Regions from separate parts of the Arthrobacter sp. R3-55 genome, predicted to be linked through region 2. Evidence: riboswitches for the same ligand, from Rfam matches in the RefSeq annotation. Region 2 holds a riboswitch; each other region holds the start of a gene.

Region 1 (7,256 bases), 220 kb from region 2:
ATCTGCCTGCTGGCCGCTCCCGAGGGCCTGGCCAAGCTGGAAGAGGAACTCTCGGACGCAAACGTCAACATTGTCCTCGCATCGATTGACGAGAAACTCAACGAGAAGTCGTACATTGTGCCGGGCCTGGGCGACGCCGGAGACCGCCTCTACGGCGTGGCCGGCTAGTGATCACAGGGAACGATTGACCCCTACCGGTTTCCCACCCAGCCCGTTAGCCTGTGGCGCATGGACTGGAAACTTGAACTGGTATTTGTCCCTGTCTCCGACGTCGATCGCGCGAAAGACTTTTACGTCAACAAGGTCGGTTTCAACGCCGATTTCGATGAGCGTCCCACGGACGGCATCCGCTTCGTGCAACTGACGCCGCCGGGTTCTGCGTGTTCCATCGCTATCGGCGAGGGCCTCACGGACGCCCCTCCGGGTTCGGCTCCCAACCTGCAAGTGGTGGTGGCGGACATCAACAAGGCCCACGAGCACCTCAAGGCCAACGGCGTGGACGTCAGCGACGTCGACGTCCAGGACTGGGGTCACTTTGTGTACTTTGCTGACCCGGACGGCAACCAGTGGGCGGTGCAGTACCTCCCACAGCGGCCCAATGGCTAAGTCATACTTCAGCACCACCCCATGAGCGTGCGGCAGGATGGAACCATGAGCCATCCTGCCGCACCCGTGCTGACTGTCCGTGCCGTCCTCTTCGACATGGACGGCACGCTGGTGGATTCCACGGCCGTCGTGGAACAGGTGTGGCTCGAGTTCGCCGAGCGCTACGGCCTGGATTACAACGAAATCCTCCGCACATCCCACGGTGTCCAAGCAGGCGATACCGTGCGGCGCTACGCCCCGGCAGGGGCCGACTTCGCAGCGCTGACGGCCGAACTTGGCGAGATGGAACGTTCCCGGACGGACGGCGTGATTGCCCTTCCCGGTGCTGAAGCCCTGCTGGCGGGCCTCCCGGATGACGCCATCGCCTTGGTCACCTCAGCAGATCAAATCCTTGCCGATATCCGCATGCAGGCAGCCGGACTCACCATGCCATCCACTGCTGTGACGGCAGAGTCCGTCACCCGTGGCAAGCCGCATCCGGAGGGCTATCTGAAGGCGGCGGCACTCCTGGGAGCCGACCCGGCCGACGTCGTGGTTTTCGAAGACGCACCCGCCGGGATCGCTGCTGCGCGCGCGGCGGGGATGCGGATCGTGGTGGTGGGCAAGGCCGCTGCCGGGCACAGTGCGGAGCTGGAGCCTGGCATGTGGCGGATTCCGGACTACTCGGCCGTGACCGTCACCGCTGTCAAGGACGACGACGGCGGGCACCTCATCACGCTGACCCTCTAGCAGCGCCGGGTTAAAGACTGTTCCATACTGCAGACCCGGCGTAGGCTGTGCGCATGTCTGCGATGCCGGAGGCGTACGGTGCGGCACTGGAGCGGGCCATGGTCCACGCCGGTGACTGGCTTGCGTCGGTCCCAACACGTTCAGTCCGCCCGTCTTCCGATGCCGATCAGGTAGCCAAGAGCATCCTGCCGCGCCTGCCGGATGAAGCCACCGATGCCGCAGAGGTAGTTGATGAGCTCGCGGCGCTGGCTGAGCCGGGGCTCATGGCGATCCAGTCCGGACGGTTCTTTGGGTGGGTCATGGGCGGAACCCTGCCCGCGGCCATGGCCGCAGATTGGCTTGTTTCGGCGTGGGACCAGAACACGGGGCTGCGGTTCGCCACCCCGGCGGCGGCCGCGATCGAGGAATCTGCCGCCGCGTGGCTGCTGGAACTCTTGGGACTGCCCGCAAGTGCCGACGTCGGATTCACCACCGGTGCCACCACCGCGAACTTCGTGGGGCTGGCGGCCGGGCGCCAGTACTTGATGGACGAGGCAGGCTGGGACCTGGAGGCTCTTGGGTTGACCGGCGCCCCGCGCATCACCACCTTTGCCGGCCGGGAGCGCCACGCCGCAGTGGATTTGGCGTTGCGGTATCTCGGCTTGGGTGCGTGCGTCCCCGTAGATGCCGACGACGAAGGACGGATTCTCCCTGACGCGCTTGCCGAGGCCATGGATCAGCAGCCCGGGCCTTCGCTGGTCTGTCTCCAAGCGGGAAACCTGCATTCCGGCGCTTTTGATCCCATGGAGGAAGCCATTGCGGTGGCACATGACCGGGGGGCGTGGGTGCACGTGGATGGGGCGTTCGGTCTGTGGGCCGCTGTGAGCCCAACGTTGCGGGGCCGGCTGGCGGGAGTGGAGGAAGCGGACTCGTGGGCAACGGATGCCCACAAGACGTTGAACGTCCCGTACGACTGCGGCTTGGCAATCGTGGCCCGCCCCGAAGCTTTGCGAAGGGCTTTCAGTGTCCACACCAGCTATCTGATTGCCACTGATGCCGGACCGGGGGATCCCTTCGAAAAGGTCCCGGAGATGTCCCGCCGCGCCAGGGGCATCCCGGTGTGGGCCGCGCTCCGCCAACTGGGACGCTCCGGGGTGATCGCCATGGTGGAGCGGCTCGCCGCAAATGCCCGTGCGTTGGCTGAGGGCCTGGCTGCCATCCCGGGTGTCGAGGTGCTCAACGACGTCGTTTTCACCCAGGTCTCGGTGAGCTTCGGCAGCGATGACCGTACACACCGTGTCACGCAACGGTTGATGGCCGAGGGGGCGGTGTGGATGTCCGGGTCCTCGTGGCGTGGCCGTGAAATCCTCAGGATCTCAGTGAGCAACTGGACCACGGATGCCGGCGATGTTGCGGCGTCCATTGCCGCTGTGAGGGGTGCGGTGGAGGCCGAGCCGGAGGCTTAGCCGATGACGTGGAGGAAGTGCGGCATTGTGTATGCCCCTGCGAAAATTGCGGCCCAACCAACCAAACGCAGAAGCGGTCCCAGACGCGACGCCGCCGTTCCCGACGCCGGTGTCCGGCCGATCTCCCTGCGCACCTCCTTGTAAGGAACACGCCCGCTGCCAAGGTCGCGAGCCAAGCGCACCAGGCCGCGCAGGTCGGCAAGCGCGGTGCGTACGACGTCGACACTTGAGGTGGGATCGTCGGTCCAGTCGACGGGTACTTCATGAACGCGCAGTCCGCACCGTTCGGCGATCACCAGGAGTTCGGTATCGAAGAACCAGCCATCGTCCTTGGTCAATGGAAGGATGTGGTGCACGACGTCGGCACGGACGGCCTTGAACCCGCACTGGGCATCGGAAATGCGTGTGCCCAGGACGGCGCGGAGCAGGGCGTTGTAGCTTCGGGAGATGAATCCGCGCTGGGGACTGCGGGCCGCCTGTGAGCTCCGTGCCAGCCGCGTGCCGACGGCGATATCCGAATGGCCCGAGAGCAGCGGTGCAATCAGGGGAGCCAGGGCCGACAAGTCCGTGGAAAGGTCTGCTTCCATATAGGCGAGCACGGGTGACGGTGAGACCTGCCAGAGGCGGCGGAGTGCGTTTCCGCGCCCCCTTTGCTGGAACCGCACCACCACCACTTCAGGGAGCTCCCGGGCCAAGCGCTCGGCGATCCTCAGGGTGTTGTCAGTGCTGCAGTTATCCGCAACCGTAATGCGGAAGCTGTGGGGAAACGAGTCGGTGAGATGCCAGTGAAGCCTACGCAGGTTCCGTTCCAAACGGGCTTCCTCGTTGGCGACGGGAAGGGTGACGTCCAGAACAGGAACGGCAGCACGGGTGTCAATGGGGGAGCGTCGGGGTTGTGGCCCTGCAAGGTCCTGCTGTGAATAAGTTGCCGCCCCGCCACCGAAGCGCGCCGAGTGGAAGCGTCGCGGCGGAGCGCTGGTGGTGGGATTTGTGAGCGTCATGTCTTCAGAATGGCCCCGCCGATTATGAGTGCTTTAGGCGCGGGCTGTGACGCCACTGTGAGCTACGGCGGTCACCTGTGAAAACAGAAAACCGCGCCGGTTCCCGCCATTCGCTCCAGTGGTTACTGGTGCGAACGGCGGCAACCGGCGCGGTCCTCAGGCAGTGTGGCTTAGTACCAGTTGTTGGCCAGGTGGAAGCCCAGGGCGGCCGACGGGGATCCGTAGCGCTCCTTGATGTAGTTCAGGCCCCACTTGATCTGGGTCTGGTAGTTGGTCTGCCAGTCAGCACCGGCAGTGGCCATCTTGGAAGCAGGCAGGGACTGGACAATGCCGTAAGCGCCGCTGGAAGCGTTCGTGGCAGTGGTCCTCCAGTTGGATTCCTTCTCCCACAGGGTGTTCAGCGCGGTCATTTCGCTGGCGCTCCAGCCATAGTTGCCGAGGATGCTGGCAGCGTAGGCTTTGGCGGCGGCGGGGTCATCCACGGCCTTCGGGGCGGCGGCAGCAGCTTCGGCGGCGGCCTTTTCGGCGGCAGCAGCGGCGTCGGCGGCCTGCTTGGCTGCAGCATCAGCGGCTGCCTTCTCCGCAGCAGCCTGATCGGCGGCGGCCTTCTCGGCGGCAGCCTTTTCAGCGGCGGCCTGGTCGGCGGCGGCCTTCTCGGCGGCAGCCTTTTCAGCAGCGGCCTTGTCCACAGCGGCCCGGTCAGCAGCGCCCTTTGCGGCGGCTGCGTCCAAGGAAGCGGAGATTTCGGCTGTCTTGTTGGTGCTGACCTGGGCAGCAGCCTGGGTCTCTGCAACGCGGCTCGCCTCAGGGAGGTTCAGGGTGGCGTTGGCAGCAGTACCGAGCGAAGCGACGCCCAGCGCAGCGGCCACGACGCCGGCAACAACCGACATGCGGTGGCCGGACTTACCCTGGCGGGCAGCGTTCTTGAGGACGGTTTGCGACTTGGTCAACGGTGCGTTGTGCTCATCGCGGTGACGCGCGGAAGGGCGCGTCTGATCGTTAAATTCAGACATGTGTGATTACCTCTCAGCGCCTGCGGAGTTAGCTGTCGGGTTCGGATGAGGTCATCCGGCCGCGCGTGTCGCTGCGGCTTCACCCCAAGGGTCCGGCATAAATGCCTGGGCCCGGAGACTCTGGGTCCCCCGTCTCTGCCTCGGAGTAAGAACGGACTCCGGGAAGTGGCAGAGCTCGGCGCATCCCGGATGCGGGCCAGTTGGGGCGACCCACCCTTTCGACGGTACAGGAGGAATTCGCAGAAGTCACATTTAGGTAACAGAGATCACGACGCCGGTGAGTCGCCTTGCCGAGTTCGTTACATCTCTTCGGCGGTGACGGTTGGTAGTCGCAGGGCGAACTCGGTGCGACCCGGTTTTGACGTCACTTCCACGCTTCCGCCGTGCGCTTCCACGATGGATTCCACGATCGACAAGCCTAGTCCCGACGTCCCTTCAGAACCCGATCTCGCGGCATCGGCCCGGGCAAAGCGGGAGAAGATGCGGCCTTGGAAATCCTCTGGAATGCCCGGCCCGTTGTCGGTCACGGTCACCACTGCGCTGCCATCGGCCGAGAGCATAACGGCCGTGACCACAGTTGTGCCGGCATCGGTATGTTTGCGGGCATTGGACAGCAGGTTTGCCAGGACCTGGTGCAGCTGGATGGAGTCGCCGCGGACCGTGACGGGTTCCTCCGGCAGTTGCAGTTGCCACACGTGGTCCGGTGCCATGACTTTCTCATCGCTGACCGTTTCGATCACCAACTGGGTGAGGTCCACATCGGTAACCTTGATCGCTTGGCCCTCGTCCAACCTGGCGAGCAGCAAGAGATCCTCCACCAGGGTTGTCATCCGCTCTGACTGGCTTTGCACGCGCGCCAGGGATTTGCAGCCGTCATCTGTGAAGTGTTCGGTCATCCTCAGCAGTTCGGTGTAACCGCGGATGGCAGTGAGCGGCGTCCGGAGTTCGTGTGAGGCGTCCGCGACGAACTGGCGCACCTTGGTTTCGCTTTCCTGGCGGGCTTCCAAGGCGCTGGAGACGTTGTTCAGCATCAGGTTCAGGGCATGGCCTACGCTGCCCACTTCCGTTCCGGGATGAGAGGCCGACGGCGGTACGCGCACCGCAAGTGCCACTTCACCGGCGTCGAGCGGTAGTCGCGAAACTTTCGTGGCCACCTCGGAGAGCTGCTCCAAAGGCCGCATGGTCCGGCGGATGATGACGGTGCCGGCGAGGCCGATGATGACCAGTCCGCCCAGCGAGACCAGCACCATGGTCCACACCAACGAGGCCTCGGCGCTCTGTTTGTCCGCGAGAGGCAGGCCCGTGACGATCACGTCACCATAGGGGGCGACCGCCACCAGCCGATAGTCCCCGTTGGAGAGGGAACGATCCACCGGATCACCGCTCTTGGGCAGTGCCAACAGCACTTGCTCATCCTCGGGGGACAAGGCAACACGGTTGCCTTGGGCGTCAATGAGCCCGGAACTGCGGACGGTGGAACCGTCGATCCTGGCGTTAAGCGTTCCGGCGGCCTGACCCCGCGCCTCCAGCGGGTCCGGCTTCCCCGAAGGTGAGGAGGGAAAGTTCGACGGCGGCCTGCCGAAGTCGTTCGCGCGGCTGGACGCCTGCTCAAGCTGCCTGTCGAGCTGCCTGTTGAACACCATGTCCATGGAGGCGTAGCTGACCACACCCACCGCCCCGCAGATGGCGACCAGCAGTGCCATCGCCACCAGGACCAGCCGGGTGCGCAAATGCCAGGTGGAGGGGTTCAGCCAGCTCCGGCGGGACTTTCTGGCCACCCCTGAAAGTGTGCTCAACGCCTAGTCCGCGGGCTTGATGACATAGCCGGCACCGCGGATTGTGTGGATCATGGGCGGATGGTTGGCTTCGATCTTCTTGCGAAGGTAGGAAATGTAGAGCTCCACGATGTTGGCTTGCCCACCGAAGTCGTAATCCCACACGCGGTCCAGGATCTGGGCCTTGCTGATCACACGTTTGGGATTCTCCATGAGGTAGCGCAGAAGCTCGAACTGGGTTGCGGTGAGGGGAATGTCCTCGCCGGCACGCGTGACTTCGCGGGTGTCCACGTTCAGGGTGAGATCACCCACCACCAACTCCGCGGTGTCCATGGCGGCGACGCCGGAACGCTGGACCAGTCGGTGGAGGCGCAGGAGGACTTCCTCCATGCTGAAAGGTTTGGTGACGTAGTCGTCGCCGCCGGCAGCCAATCCGACGATCCTGTCCTGCACGGCGTCCTTGGCGGTAAGGAAGAGGGCGGGCACTTCGGGGGCGAAGGCGCGGATGCGGTTGAGGACCTCTACGCCGTCGAATCCGGGCAACATGACGTCCAGCACCAGGACGTCGGGCCGGAAATCCTTGGCAAGCTTCACAGCCTCCGGACCGTCTTCGGCCACAGCTACCGACCAGCCGGCCATGCGCAGTCCCATGCTCATGAGTTCGGCAAGGCTGGGTTCGTCATCCAC
Region 2 (7,256 bases):
CCAGGGCTGATCTGAGCGGCACCGGGCCGGGCGGGATGGGCGTGGCGCATTCGAACGCGCGCTGCCGGGCCTCCTGCCAGGTGTGCGCTGCGTGATGGCCCTCCGCGGGGGCCTCCGTCATTCGGTGTCTGCCTCGGACTCCGAGTACTCCTTGGCAACGTTGCGGGCCAGTTCCAACGCCGCGTTCATGGACGCGTCATCGCTTGCCTGGCCAATGCCGCGGGCCATGCCCGCCGCGTAACCGGCAATGAATGTGGTGAGGGGTGCGGCGGGACGAACCACTGAATGTGCCGCCACTCCGGCGACGGCAAGCACTTCATTGATGTCCACTTCAACGCCTTCAAGCTCAAATGCCTGCAGCAGTGTGCGGCACCATTCCTCGAGCGTCTCTTCCTGGCTCTTCACGTCCGCCTCCAACTTGTAGTCAATGCCCAAGGCCGCAGCGTCCTCCCACGTATCCACGTCCTCCGTGGAGCCTGCGGGGACGGCAACGTCCAGCAGGTTCAGCCTAGCAAGCAGGCGGAACACCGAAGAGTTCGTTAACCCGGAACCTTGGGAAGCTACGGCCACCTCGCGGACCAAAGCGGCGGTGTTGTAGGCCCCCAGAAGAGGTTGCTTGCGCCCATCGACGGATACTGCCATGGCACCCTCCACGCCAGGATGAGCCGCCAGCGCCCTCCACAGATCAGCAACCCCACGGGAAGCAAAAGGCATGTCGCAGGCCAGAACCAAGGTCCACGGAGCCTCGGTACCCCTGCGTTCCAGTGCTGCCAACCCGGCAGCGATGGCCGCAGCCGGACCTGCAAATGCCGGCTCCTCCCGTGCACGCAGCACCCCGTCCGGCAACGGCATACCACCCGGTCCTGAAGCTTCCGGACCCACCACCACCACCGCTGCAGCACCCCGGGCCGCCTGCAGGGCATGCGAAAGGAGGGTGTCGCCGTCGTACATCAGCGATGGCTTGGGCACGCCACCGAGGCGGGTGGCCCTGCCACCCGCCAAAATCACGGCATTGAACTCCATCCGCCCAGATTACCGGGGCGGCCGGAGTTCAGCAGAAATCGATCAGGCAGCGGATTCCGGCAACAGGAACGGGTCCCAGTCCGGCGCAGGTTTCTCGAGTTCCTTGATCTGCCACATGGTTCCCTGGGGAACCCCTGGCGTGAAACGGAGCTTCCAGCCCATTTCAGCCAGCGTATGGTCGCTCTTGGCGTTGTTGCATTTCAAGCACGCCGCAACCAGGTTTTCCCAGGAATCCGCGCCGCCCCTGGATTTGGGGTGGACGTGGTCTATGGTGTGGGCTGTTTTCCCGCAGTAGGCGCAGCGATGGCCGTCGCGGCGAAGGACCCCGCGGCGGCTCACGGCAGTAATCCTGTTGTACCGGGGACGGATGTAGCGGTTGAGGAGGATCACGGAGGGGCGTCCGAGAATCTCCTGTGGCCCGACGACAGGCTCGTCGCCTTCGGCCACTACGCTAGCTTTCCCAGTCAACACAAGGACCAGCGCCCGGCGGAATGTTATTACCGCCAGCGGTTCATATCCAGCATTCAGAACGAGTGTGCGCATGCACGTACCTCTTCACGGCCGCACCCGTCAGGGGCACGAGGGCCGGCTGCCCTCTGCTTGTACGGGCTGTGGATCGACAAGATAAGGGTAAGCACTTATATGCCGTATCAACGAATCTTTCTGTCGATTCCCGTGCAGTGTCGGCAAAAGTTCATGCCGGGTTAAGGGTAGGAGGACCGGTTCCAGTGCCTTAAAGCAAAACACCCCGCGGGCCGAAGCCTGAGGGGTGTTGCTGCCTTGCGTAAGTCCGGGTCAGCCGTTCACACGGATGAAGACCGGGCCGGAGCCGACGTTGACGCTGAACAGTGCCGTGGTGGATCCGTTCCATCCACCATGGACTGCCTTGCCGTTGCCGACGTACACAGCAATGTGTGCCTGTCCGGCCAGACCACCGTTGGCGTAGTAAGCGAGATCGCCGGGCTGTGCTTCCGCTGCGCTGACGGTGCGGCCAAGGGAGAGGTAGCCGGCCGGCCAGTCGTGGAAGTTGATGCCAACGGCTGCCAGGGAATTGGTCACCAGCATGGTGCAGTCCTGGGTCACACCGAGCTGTGCGTAGGCAGCAGCAGCGATTGCCGCACCAAGGCCACTGGCAGCGGCCGGAGCCTTTGCTGCAGGAGCCGCGGTGTTGACCGCCAGCGTGGCTTTACCGGCAGTGGCCGTGACTTCTGCTGTCTTCTTGGTTTCAACCTTGGCAGGAGCCTTCTTCTCCACAGGAACCGGGGCCTGCACCGTGGTGACCACGGGGCGTTCGTAAGAGATGGCAACCGTGGAGTCCGCAGCGATGGTCGCCTGCACTACCGACTGGACGTCGAGGGTGGAGGTCGAGGTGGACTCGCGGTCAACGTTGGTGTCTGCTGCGTTGGCGGCCACGCTGCCCGTCAGGACCAAACCCGAAGCTGCGGCAATGACGGCTGCCTGGCGGCCCACGCCACCGGCGTTTTCACTGACGGCCTTGGCGATCACGGCAAGCGAGCTGGTCTTGGGGGCCTCAGCGCGATGCCGTGCAACCTTTGGTGCACTGGTCATGGTTTTCTCTTTTCGTATCCGCGTGCAGTTGGGGTACACGCGGCTCATTGGTGCGACGGCACGTGGGGCATGCCGGCGAACCCCGAACTGGATTATTTCTAGCGGAGGGTAAAGAAGGAGGAGGTGCCCGTGGAGGCAGCCGAGTGCAGGAGCGTGCCCTGTCCAGGGTTCAAAGCGCTGATCATCATGCCGTTGCCGACGTAGATGCCAACGTGTGCTCCACCGTTCTGCATGACCAGGTCACCGGGAGCAGGGGTGCTGGTGGGCTTCATGGCCGTCCAGGCGTTGACGCGGGGAATGCTGATCCCGGCCTGGGCGTAAACCCACTGGGTGAAGCCGGAGCAGTCCCAGCCGTTGGGCGTGGTGCCGCCCCAAACGTACGGGTGGCCGATGCCGGTGTAGGCGATCGCAGCGAGGCCGGAAGCGGCGGCGCTGGAAGCAGCGTCCTTGGCTTCGGAGGACTTCGCGGTCACGGCGCCTGCGGTGGTCTGGTTGCCGTTGGCCGCGGTCCGCTGGGTGGCCTGCGAAGCGCGCTGGACAACCTTGGGAGCTTCCTTGGTGGCCACGACGGGGCTTTCGAAGGAGACAGTAGCGGTGGGCTCTGCTGTGACTACTGCAGTGGTGACCATCTGCTGGGTGCTGGAGGCTTCCGACTTGGAAACGTCGGTGTCTGCTGCCTGGGCCGGCAGACCGACGCTAAGGACGAGGCCTGAGGCTGCTGCCAGAACGACGGCCTGACGGCCAACGGTACCGGCGTTGGATGAAACAGCCTTGGAAAGCGTGTTCAAAGGGTTCGTACGAACCGATTCGGCGCGATGGCGCGCAGGGGTAGTGCGTGATGACACGTAGGTAGCCTCTCCCAATGCCTGCGAGGTGAGCTGTCGGATTCGGATGGGAGTCATCCGGCCGCGCTGCTTCAAGGAAGCTTTTGCGACTTAACCCCAAGGCCTTCTTACGAAGACCAGAAGTGGTTCCCCCGCCCCTGCCAGACGATTTATGCGAACGGACCTTGAGCGGTGGCAGAGCTAGGCAATCCACTCAAGTGCACCGGCCCCCTAAAAAGCCGATGCGCTTTGTACGGTACAACAGTTGAACGTGAATGTCACATTCAGGTCACGGGGTGTGTCACGAATGCGAGAGACGACCATCAAATGGACTAAAGCCAGCCCATGGGGTCAACAACTTCACCGTTGACCTGTACTTCAAAGTGGAGGTGGCAGCCAGTGGAGGCGCCCGTGGTGCCGCTCAGCGCAACAGTGTCGCCGCGACTGACAGTCTGGCCCACCTTGACGGTGAAGGAGGACAGGTGGTTATACGTGGTCTCAAGGCCGTTTCCGTGGTCTACCACCACGCGGTTGCCTCCGCCGTACTCGTGCCACCCGGCAAAGGTAACCTTGCCGCTGGCTGCGGCATGGACTGCCGTGCCGCACTGGGCTACGAAGTCCTGACCGCGGTGAAAGTCACCGGAACCACCCGTGAGGGGGCTGATGCGGTAGCCAAAGGGGGAAGCAGTGGTCAGTGTATCGAGGGGGCTGGCCATGGTGCCCGTGGACGAGGCGCGCTGGATGCTTCCGGCGGACTGCGCACTGAGCAATTGCTTCAGCTTGCCATCAGGATCGGCGGCGGTGGCAACTGCGGCGCGGCTGAAGTCGATTTTTGCCGATGCAGCAGCCGACACTTCGGGCTGGCTGCCACCGGTGACAGCCAGGGCTGCCTCGGTTTGGCCTGATTCGGAAGTTGCCATGACCGGGCTGGTGGCCGGCAGACCTACAGTCAGGGCAAGTCCGGTGGCGGCAAGCGCAACTCCGGCCTTCTGCCCGACACCACTGGCTGCGGCGAAGTCGGCTACCTGGCGTAACGGGCTCTTACGGCGGCGCACCTGGCGTTCGGTGTCGCGTGGCCGGATCTCCGATACGACGCGGGCTGGCCGCAGCTCAGCAGCGGGGCCCGACGCGCGGCGGCGGCCCCTGACGTTCTGCGTTGTCAAACTCTGTTCCTCTCTCAAAAGCCTGCGAAGTTAGCTGTCGGATTCGGGTCAGAGAGTTCAAAGACCCGGTCCGCACGAAGCGCTCACGGCACACAGGTATCCCAAGAGGGACTTGCGTAAATGGGCACTTCTGCTGCGGACTTCACCCCAAGGCTGCTTCTTTAGACAGCCGCTTGTGGTTCCCCCGCCTCTGCCAGTGGTGGATGACACACCTGTTCCGCTGGCAGAGCTCGGCTCCGGAACAGGTAACGCTTTGGTATCAGCGCTAGTAGATAACTATAGGGGATTAAGGCCCGCAGTAATAAATTCGTTATCAACAGGAAGAGGCATGATGAGCCGGCCCCTTATCACTAATTGCGGAAAACCGCAGGTCACACGCGCGCCATCAGCTCAAAAGTGAGATATGACACCGCGTCAGGAAAGGCGTGTCAGCCGACGGTGACAAAGACGTGCGCCGCCACCTCGGGCGGGAGCTCCAGGGCTCCCTCAATACCGGGGACCCGGACGGAGATGTATTCGCCAACGCGCTCGAGTGACACAGCTGCTCCGGGACGGATCCCGCCTTCATCCAGCTGGGTGAGGAGTTCAGGCTCAACCTGGATGGGCTCCGCCAAACGGGTGACCGCCACGTGGGAATTGGCCGCATACCCGTCCATCGCCTGGAGGAGGTTGACATCGAGGCGGGGGAAAGGCTGACTTGCAAGGCCACCGAGCGCTTCGAGGCCCGGGATGGGGTTGCCATAAGGAGATTCGGTCGGGTGTTCCAGGAGTTCGTACAGCCGCCGTTCCACACGCTCGCTCATCACGTGTTCCCAGCGACACGCTTCGTCGTGGACATAAGCCCAGTCCAGGCCGATGACATCAGCCAGGAGCCGCTCGGCAAGGCGGTGCTTGCGCATGACCTCGGTGGCTCGCTTGCGTCCCACCTCGGTCAGTTCCAGGTGGCGGTCGTTGGAAACAATCACCAAGCCGTCGCGCTCCATGCGTCCGATGGTCTGGGAAACCGTGGGACCGGAGTGCCGCAACCGCTCGGCGATGCGGGCCCTGAGAGCCACGATGTTCTCTTCTTCAAGCTCCAAAATGGTCCGAAGATACATCTCAGTGGTATCGATCAGATCCGTCATCCAGCTCAGCTCTCCTCGAACGCAGTTCCTTGCGTAATCTCCACCGTACAGCGTCCCTTGCCAGGGTGGCCGGTGTGCACCGCCGCCCCATGGACGCCAACCACCAGCCTAGCTTATTTGGAATTACTCTGGATAATTCCGGTCGCATATGGTTGGCCGGCATTCCACGTGGCGGACTATGACGGCTGCAGGTTCCTGCCTCCGCACCGGGTCAGGCAGAATTGGGGGTGTCGAAGGGGCAGTTGATGCCACCTGCCACGACCCATCTCTAGCCGATACCCATTGGAGCCACACGTGAGCGACAACAGCATCACCATTCCCGCAGATCTGCTGCCCAAGGACGGACGCTTCGGCGCAGGACCCTCCAAGGTCCGTCCGGAACAGATCGAGGCACTGTCTGCCGCTTCGTCCACCATCCTGGGCACGTCCCACCGCCAGGCTCCGGTCAAGAACCTCGTGGGTTCTGTTCGTGAAGGACTCAGCCAGTTCTTCCGTGCGCCCGAGGGCTACGAAGTCGTCCTCGGCGTTGGCGGTTCCACAGCTTTTTGGGATGTTGCCGCATTCGGCCTGGTCGAGAAAAAAGCACAGCACCTCTCGTTCGGTGAGTTCGGTTCGAAGTTTGCTGCCGCCACCAACAAGGCGCCGTTCCTGGACGCTTCCTCTATCATCAAGGCCGAGCCGGGCACCCGCCCGGTGTCCCAAGCCGAGGCCGGCGTCGACGTCTATGCCTGGCCCCAGAACGAGACCTCCACGGGCGTAGCCGCTCCCGTCAAGCGGGTCCAGGGCGCCGACGAAGGCTCCCTGGTCCTGGTCGATGCCACCTCCGCTGCAGGCGGGTTGGACGTGGACGTCGCCGAGTCCGACGTCTACTACTTCGCCCCTCAGAAGAACTTCGCCTCTGACGGTGGCCTCTGGTTGGGCCTCTTCTCCCCCGCCGCCCTGGAGCGTGCGGCACGTATCAAGGCGTCCGGCCGCTGGATCCCGGACTTCCTGGACCTGCAGACCGCCATCGATAACTCAAAGCTCAACCAGACCTACAACACCCCTTCGCTGTCCACGCTGGTAACCCTGGACGCCCAGGTGCAGTGGCTCAACAGCAACGGTGGCTTGGACTTTGCGAGCAAGCGCACGGCCGACTCCGCCAACCGCATCTACTCCTGGGCCGAGGCCTCAGAGTACGCCACCCCCTTTGTCACAAACGCTGAAGACCGTTCCAACGTGATCGCCACCATCGATTTTGATGACTCCATTGATGCCTCGGCGATCGCCAAGGTGCTGCGTGCCAACGGCGTGGTGGATACCGAGCCCTACCGCAAGCTGGGCCGCAACCAGCTGCGCATTGCTACGTTTGTTGCCATTGAGCCAGACGACGTTTCGGCCCTGCTGGCCAGCATCGACTACGTGGTGGGAGAGCTGAAGAAGTAGCAGCACCGGCTGCCAGTCGGCGTCGTTCGGATGGTCCCGAACGGCGCCGCCGCCGTTTAAAGCTCCTTATCCGCCCTGCCGCCTCGCGTCGTCGTCGTGCTCGTCAATTAACGGGCGGGCCAGCAGCG
Region 3 (7,256 bases), 1.4 Mb from region 2:
GTAGTGCATGAGGAACGCCGTGCCCTGATCCGGGATCTTGAACCGCTCCAGCCCTCCCAGTGGAAGACGCCCTCGCTGTGCCCTGGCTGGGACGTCCATGATGTACTGGCACACGTGATCGACAGCGCCAAGACCACTCGCCTCGGTTTCATTCGCCGGATGTTGGCCGCCCGGATGGATTTCGACCGCGACAACGCCGTGGGAGTCGAGCGCGAAAGAGCCCTCGACCCCGCCAAGCCCTTGGTCCAGTTGCAGGCTGTGGCTTCCCGGACATCGGGTCCGCCTGCAGGACTGGCCACCCGGCTGGTGGAAGCTTTCGTCCACGGGGAGGACATCCGCCGCCCGCTGGGGCTGCGCCGTCACTACCCGGCAGCTCATGTCGCCACAGCCCTCCACTACCAGGTGCGCACCACCACCAAGATGGGCGGAGGCAAAGAGGTGGCCGAGGGCTGGCGCCTGGTGGCTACTGACGCATCCTTTGATCACGGGGAGGGTCCCACTGTTGAGGGTTCGGCAATGGCCCTGCTGCTTGCCGTGTCCGGGCGTCCGATCGGGCACGCCGAAGTGAGCGGGCCGGGGGCTCCAGTGTTCCTGCAACGCGTGGGCACCCAGTGAACCCGCGCGCCAAGGCAGCAACCCTGCAGTCCGCCGACGTCGACGTCATGGGCCTGACGGGACGGATTCTCTGGGCCGAAGGCACGCCTCCCCCGGAACCGGGCGCAGAGCCCCGGAACGAGCCTGCGTACATCCTGATTCATGGCATTGGGGTATCGCACAGATATTTGGCACGGTTGCATGCAGTCCTGGCCGCGAGTGCACCTGTCTACTCGCTTGACCTGCCCGGTTTTGCCGGTACGCCCAAGCCTGGGCGCCAGCTGTCCGTGGAGGATTACGGCGCGTACATTGCGGAGACACTTAAGACTTGCGGCATCGAGTCCTACGTGCTGGTGGGGCACTCGATGGGAGTGCAGTTTGCCATTGAAGCGGCCTTGCATGCTCCGGAGCAGATCAGTCAGTTGGTGCTGATGGGTCCGGTGGTGGATTCCCGGCACAAGAACGTTCGCCGGCAGTCCTTGGCCCTGTTCCTGGACGGATTGCTCCGGGAGAGCCCATCGTCCAACTGGATCGTCATCTCTGATTACTTCAAGTGTGGTCCACGCTGGTACCTCACGGAGCTTCCCGTCATGATGGGTTACCCCACGGAGAAACGGCTGGCCGGAGTACAGGTGCCGGTACTGATTCTGCGTGGAAGCCGTGACCATGTGGCAGGGCCAGACTGGGCGCTGCGGTTATCGCGGGTAGTCGCGCAGGGTCGTTTGGTGGAAATCCCTGGGGTGGGGCACGTGGCGCAACACATGCGTCCCCAAGCTGTGGCCGAGGCCATTAGGAGCTTCGTCGCCGCCACGTCGCCAAACCGCTAAGTATCAACGCACGACGCCGGCGCCCGGCTTGCGCCCGCTTGTTGAGTCAGCTGCTCCCGGCTAGGCTGACAAAGCAAGCGCATTAGTAAGTTTGCTTACGAAAGGGCTGATCGTGACCGACAAAGACTCGAATGAACAAACCCAGGGCTTCGGCGCAAGCGGCGCAACCGGGCCGTTTGACACTACGGCCGATGCCGACAGCATCCACGAGGACCCCGACATGCGCCAGGACGAGGACGAGGATCCCGCAGCCTCCGCCAACCCCGACCCCCTCGACGGCAACGTCACGGGCTTGGAACCCGGCGGCGGGGTACCCCCGGGAGAAACGCCGCCGGCCGAGGGCAGCATGAGCAGCGACCAAGGGCACGAAGAGTAACCAGCTGCCACGGCTCAACGTCCAGGCAGTACGGCTACGGCAACCTCAGGATCTCGCCGAGATCGTACGCAACCGGTTCCTCCAACTGTGAGTACGTGCAACTCTCGGGGGTCCTGTCCGGCCGCCACCTGCGAAATTGGGTGGTGTGCCGGAACCGGTCCCCCTCCATGTAGTCGTAAGCCACCTCGATCACCAGTTCGGGGCGCAGGGGGACGAAGGAGAAATCCTTGCCTGCGCTCCACCGGCTTTGGGCGCCGGGCATGCGCGAACCCCCGGCAGACTCATCCTGCTTGGCCCACTCGCCCCACGGGTGCTCACCGAGGTCCACTTGGTAGGGCTCAAGCTCAGCCACCAGGGCCTCTCGCTTGGCCATGGGGAACGATGCCACCACTCCTACGTGATGCAGCCGACCAGTGTCGTCGTGGAGGCCGAGCAGCATGGAACCAACTACTTTTGCGGTCTTATGCCAGCGGAAACCTGCCACCACGCAATCCGCAGTGCGCTCATGCTTGGTCTTGAACATCACCCGCTTGTTGGGCTGGTACGCACCATCCAGCGGCTTGGACAGCACGCCGTCCAGGCCCGCGCCCTCGAGTTGCACGAACCACTCCTGCGCCCGTTGAAGGTCAGTTACAGCAGGAGTCACATAGACGGGCGGCTTGGCCTTGGCGAGCGCACTTTCCAGGATGGCCCGACGCTCGGAGAATGGCTTATCCATGAGGTTCTCGTCGCCGAGCGCGAGGATATCGAACGCAACCAGGGACGCAGGAGTCTTCTCGGCCAGCATCCTCACCCGGCTGTCCGCCGGATGGATCCGCTGCTGAAGCACCTCGAACTCGAGCCGCGTTCCCTCGATCAGGATGATCTCGCCGTCGATCACGCATTTGTCCGGCAGGTTCTTCCTGAGAGCCTCCACCACCTCAGGGAAGTAGCGGGTCATCGGCTTCTCGTTGCGGCTGCCAAGGATGATCTCGTCACCGTCCTTGAAGACGATGGTCCGGAACCCGTCCCACTTGGGCTCGTAGTGCCCAACATCAGGAATGGCCGGAACTGACTTGGCGAGCATGGGCGAGACGGGTGGCATCACGGGCAGGTCCATAGACAATGTCTACCTGCAGGTGCCCGCCGAAGCTAGTGTTAGGCCATGGACATCTTGCTCGTGTTGGCTGCAGTGCTTGGCGCTCCGGCCTTGCCAGCCCCGAAGCGTAGGTCATAGAACCCTGCCGCTTGGCTAGACGTACCGTCCGTTACATTAATGTGACTTTACTTTCCTGCTCATGTACCGTCGTAGGGCGACCCGTATCTCCGCTGGGCCGCTTCCGGAATGACGCCGAGCTCTGCCGCACTCCGGAATCCGCCAGACCCGCGGCAGAGGCGGGGGACCCACAAGTTCCCGGACTTTTCCAAGTCCTTGGGGTGAAGCCGCTACGGCGGCCGGACGGCCTCGTCCGAACCCGACAGCTAACCTCGAAGGCGTTGAGAGGCAACCACCATGTCCCCAACCATGGATCAGCCGCGCCGCGCCCGAACTGAAGGCGAGCGCACCAAGCCAACCGGACGCCGCCGGGCCCAACCCAGCGGATCCTCCAGCAGCGTGCAGGCAAGTACCGCTGCACCCGAAACTCCCGAAATTTCAGGCACGACGCCGGACGCCCCCACTGCGGCCATTCCCACCGTCGCGCCGCCCACCACGCGGGCGGCCGCGCGGGCAGCCGAGCGGGAGCGGGCCGCCGAGCAGGAGCAGGCCGCGCAAGCCGAAGCCCGCGTATCCACCACGCCCGGGCCTCCGACAGCCGCCATTCCGATCGTCCAGGCTCCCAAGCAGCCGGCATACCCCCAGCCCACCACCCCGGAGCCGGCCACCGCCGCCATTCCGATCGTTCAGGCCTCCGAGCAGCCGACCAACCCTCAGCCCGCGTCCGAGCCGGCCACAGCCGCCATCCCGATCGTGTCCGCAAACCCGGAGCCTGCAACCACACCCGTGACACGCGTTGCCGCGCCGACCCCCGCTTCGCCGGCCCGGGCTACATCCCCGGCCCCGGTTGCTGCGGCTGCTTCGGCATCGGCCTCACTGGCTAGCCGGAAGGACGTTCGCCAACAGTCGGGCGCTCCCACGGGTTCACGCTCCGGGCAGGGTTCACAGCCAGGGCCGGGTTCCCGGTCAGGATTGGGCGGTTCGTCGCTTACACGCGAACCCCAGGCGGTCCTGGTGAAGGCGGCTTCGGTCAAGCACATCAGCCAGCGCATGGCCGTGGTGGCGGGTGCACTCGGCCTGGTCCTGACGGCCGGCACCGTGGGGCAGGCCCTCGAGTTGCCGTTCTTCGGCCAGGAGGCACCCGCGCAGGAAGCCAGCGGCGCCGACAGGAATTCGGGTTCCGCATCGCCGGCCCCCAGCGCTTCCTACTCCAGGGCTTCTTCTCCGTCCGCCTCAGCTGCTGCGACGTCGGCGGCCGGCCAACCGGCCACGGTTCCGGAGGCACCTGCGCCAGTGTCGCCGTCGTCCGTTCCCACGCCGAAAGTTTCCTTGGCTGACCCCGTCTGGGTCCCGTCCGCAGTGCCGGCGACCATCGCTGCGGCACCGGGCACCACCAGTCCGGTCCCCACACCGCCGGCTCCGGCACCGGTTCCGAGCGATGTGCCATCGGACACCGTCACCACGCCGCCGGCCACCCCGACGCCAACAACTCCCCCGACCGTTACGCCGAGCCCCAGCCCTACTCCCACCCCCACGCAGACCACCAAGCCACGTCCCACGGGCAAGCCCACCGCGTCCACCACGCCGGCGCCCACCCAGTCTGCGCTCGACCAGATCCTTGACTCCGCAAAGGACGCCCTCAAATGAGCACCCGGCTTCCCCGCATCACCACCCACGTAGGCTGGCACAGCCGGTACTGCAGCAGCAGCCGCACAGCCACCTTCCGGCGTCGGCTGGGCCGCTGGAGCTGCCAGCGCTTGAGGCGCTCGTAGGGAACCAGGAGCAGCACACGCCAAAAAGGAGGCGGGCACCCACACCGGGTGCCCGCCTCCTTTTGGTTCAACGCTCAGATCCGCGGCCGGCCCGCCCAGCGCCGGGCCTTCAAAGCGGCGTGCAATTCGAGGCGGATTGCGCCGCTCAGCGGGTCAGCGCCAATGAGCTGGCGGATGCGGCCCAGCCTGTTGTAGATGCTGCTCCTGTGGAGGTGAAGTTTGGCGGCGACGTCCTGTACTGAACCGTCGCTGTCATACAGCAGTTCCAGGACGGGCAGGAGCTCGCCGTTCTTGTCCTGGTCCTCCAGGGTCCGGAAGTGCACTGAGCCGGTGTCATCCCAGCCGCCCGGCGCCAGGAGACGGTCGAAGAGCTGATAGACGCCCACCGTCCGGCTGTCCACGAGTTCGCCAAGGGGCTGATCGACGGCGGCCGCCTGCGCCGCAACCTTCGACTGCCGGTACGCTCCCGCGAGCTGCCGGATGACCTGGAACGGCTCGCTGATTCCCAGGATCACCCGGTCCACCTTACGGCCGGCACGCTTGGCTAGCTCCAGCTGATAGTGCACCAGTACCTGCGCATGGTCTGCCCGCCCACCGGACTCGCGGAACAGGACCACCGAGTGCGTCTCCGTTCCGGCGCTGAACAACGCGGCATTGACGCCGATGGTGGACTGCAGCGCGGCCGAGCGGTGGGTCAGGGTCGCGGCAATGGGATCGACGTCGGACCTCGCACTGTCCGCGTCCAGGATGGTCACCAGCTGCCATGGACCACGGCCTTGGATTTCCTTCCATCCGGCCACGGCAGCCACTGCGTTCGATTCGCCGCTGCAGGCCGAGAGGAACTCCTGCTCACGCCTGCGCCGGAACTCCGACTCTGCCGTGTTGGAGTCAAGGAGCAACCCCGCCAACAGGTCCAGCTCATCACGCACGCCGGGCAGTTCGGCGAGTATCGCCGTCGCACTTTGCTCTTCAAGGTCCAGCTGGACCCACAAGTAGCCCACGCGGAATCCGCGGACCAGGAGCGGCACGCAGACGCGGCCCAGCATGCCCAGTTCCTCGTTTGCGGGAACCACAACGGGGCGGACCGCTGTGGCGATGCCGTGGGACAGCTGCCAGACGCTGACATCGCCGGGGACCCGTTTGCTCAGGAGGAAGTTCACGCGGACCCGGTCGGCATGGGATTGGTTGGAGCTGTAGGCGAGGAGGACGCCGTCGAGGTCCTCCAGGGAGAGGCCGCGGCCCAGCTTCAACGCCACCCGCTCAACGATCTGCTCCACGTCTTGCTGCATCCTCCAGAGCTTACCAACAGCAGGCGACACCTGACGCTCCATGGCTCGACAAATGTCGAGTCAAATGATGCCGGATCCTTGAATTTACGGGGTTCATCGGTGCCCGCACCTTGGCGTCCATGTCGCCTGCCTCACAGCCGGATTTATTCTGGAATCACAGCCCGCAACACATTTTTCGGCCGAAGAGGCCGCTAACGATGGAGCCCACAGATGATCATCGGCGTCCCCAAAGAAATCAAGAACAACGAATTCCGCGTAGCCATCACGGCCGCAGGTGTCCACGAGTTCCGCACCCACGGACACACCGTTCTGGTTGAGCGCGGCGCAGGCCTGGGCTCGGGCATCACCGACGAGGAATACTCGATCGCCGGCGCTGAAATCGTCAATGAAGCCGACGACGTCTGGGGCCGTGCGGACATGGTCATGAAGGTCAAGGAACCCATCGCGGCCGAGTACCACCGCTTCCGCAAGGGCCTCATCCTCTTCACCTACCTGCACCTCGCCGCTGAACCGGAGCTCACCGCAGAGCTCATCAACTCCGGCGTCACGGCCATCGCTTACGAGACCGTTCAGGAGGGCCGCACCCTCCCGTTGCTCGCCCCGATGTCCGAGGTAGCAGGCCGCTTGTCCGTCGTGGTCGGCGCTTCCTCGCTCATGGCTCCCGCCGGCGGCAAGGGCGTCCTCCTGGGTGGCGTACCCGGCGTCCGCCCGGCCAAGGTAGTTGTCCTCGGCGCAGGTGTTGCCGGAACCAACGCCGCCGCCATGGCCTTGGGCCTCGGTGCCGATGTCACCATCATGGACATCAACATCAACCGGCTGCGCGAACTCGACGCCCTCTACCAGGGCCGCCTGAAGACCGTAGCCTCCAACGCCTACGAGATCGAGAAGTCAGTCATCGACGCAGATCTCGTGATCGGCTCCGTCCTGATCCCCGGTGCCAAGGCTCCCAAGCTGGTCACCAACGAGCTCGTTGCCCGCATGAAGCCGGGCTCTGTCCTGGTGGACATCGCCGTGGACCAGGGCGGCTGCTTCGAGGACACGCACCCCACCACCCACCAGGAACCGACGTACAAGGTCCACAACTCGATCTTCTACTGCGTTGCCAACATGCCTGGCGCCGTTCCGAACACTTCCACGTACGCACTGACCAACGTCACCCTGCGCTACGCCGTGGCACTGGCCAACCTGGGCGTCAAGGCCGCC

What was found. Region 2 has a riboswitch for cyclic di-AMP ahead of M1D51_RS16905 (C40 family peptidase). Riboswitches for the same ligand answer to the same signal wherever they lie in the genome.
Region 1: another riboswitch for cyclic di-AMP. It lies ahead of M1D51_RS17880 (aggregation-promoting factor C-terminal-like domain-containing protein); the one in region 2 lies ahead of M1D51_RS16905 (C40 family peptidase).
Region 3: another riboswitch for cyclic di-AMP. It lies ahead of M1D51_RS01505 (hypothetical protein); the one in region 2 lies ahead of M1D51_RS16905 (C40 family peptidase).

Annotation. Positions count from the first base shown of each region.
Region 1 is NZ_CP096423.1:3,919,570-3,926,825, reverse strand. Features, by position in the region: gene upp (uracil phosphoribosyltransferase) at 1-168, shown strand, start outside; gene M1D51_RS17900 (glyoxalase superfamily protein) at 229-606, shown strand; gene M1D51_RS17895 (HAD-IA family hydrolase) at 652-1,335, shown strand; gene M1D51_RS17890 (pyridoxal phosphate-dependent decarboxylase family protein) at 1,389-2,780, shown strand; gene M1D51_RS17885 (dolichyl-phosphate beta-glucosyltransferase) at 2,777-3,781, opposite strand; gene M1D51_RS17880 (aggregation-promoting factor C-terminal-like domain-containing protein) at 3,952-4,794, opposite strand; cyclic di-AMP (ydaO/yuaA leader) riboswitch at 4,800-4,961, opposite strand; gene M1D51_RS17875 (sensor histidine kinase) at 5,094-6,590, opposite strand; gene M1D51_RS17870 (response regulator transcription factor) at 6,594-7,256, opposite strand, start outside.
Region 2 is NZ_CP096423.1:3,699,628-3,706,883, forward strand. Features, by position in the region: gene M1D51_RS16885 (molybdopterin molybdotransferase MoeA) at 1-121, opposite strand, end outside; gene M1D51_RS16890 (NTP transferase domain-containing protein) at 118-1,023, opposite strand; gene M1D51_RS16895 (HNH endonuclease) at 1,066-1,566, opposite strand; gene M1D51_RS16900 (NlpC/P60 family protein) at 1,819-2,592, opposite strand; gene M1D51_RS16905 (C40 family peptidase) at 2,691-3,437, opposite strand; cyclic di-AMP (ydaO/yuaA leader) riboswitch at 3,442-3,603, opposite strand; gene M1D51_RS16910 (M23 family metallopeptidase) at 3,749-4,579, opposite strand; cyclic di-AMP (ydaO/yuaA leader) riboswitch at 4,586-4,815, opposite strand; gene M1D51_RS16915 (metal-dependent transcriptional regulator) at 5,008-5,703, opposite strand; gene serC (phosphoserine transaminase) at 5,998-7,128, shown strand; gene M1D51_RS16925 (MFS transporter) at 7,195-7,256, opposite strand, start outside.
Region 3 is NZ_CP096423.1:294,486-301,741, reverse strand. Features, by position in the region: gene M1D51_RS01525 (maleylpyruvate isomerase family mycothiol-dependent enzyme) at 1-615, shown strand, start outside; gene M1D51_RS01520 (alpha/beta fold hydrolase) at 663-1,421, shown strand; gene M1D51_RS01515 (DUF6480 family protein) at 1,534-1,797, shown strand; gene M1D51_RS01510 (ATP-dependent DNA ligase) at 1,832-2,896, opposite strand; cyclic di-AMP (ydaO/yuaA leader) riboswitch at 3,143-3,287, shown strand; gene M1D51_RS01505 (hypothetical protein) at 3,290-4,639, shown strand; gene M1D51_RS01500 (PucR family transcriptional regulator) at 4,839-6,053, opposite strand; gene ald (alanine dehydrogenase) at 6,264-7,256, shown strand, end outside.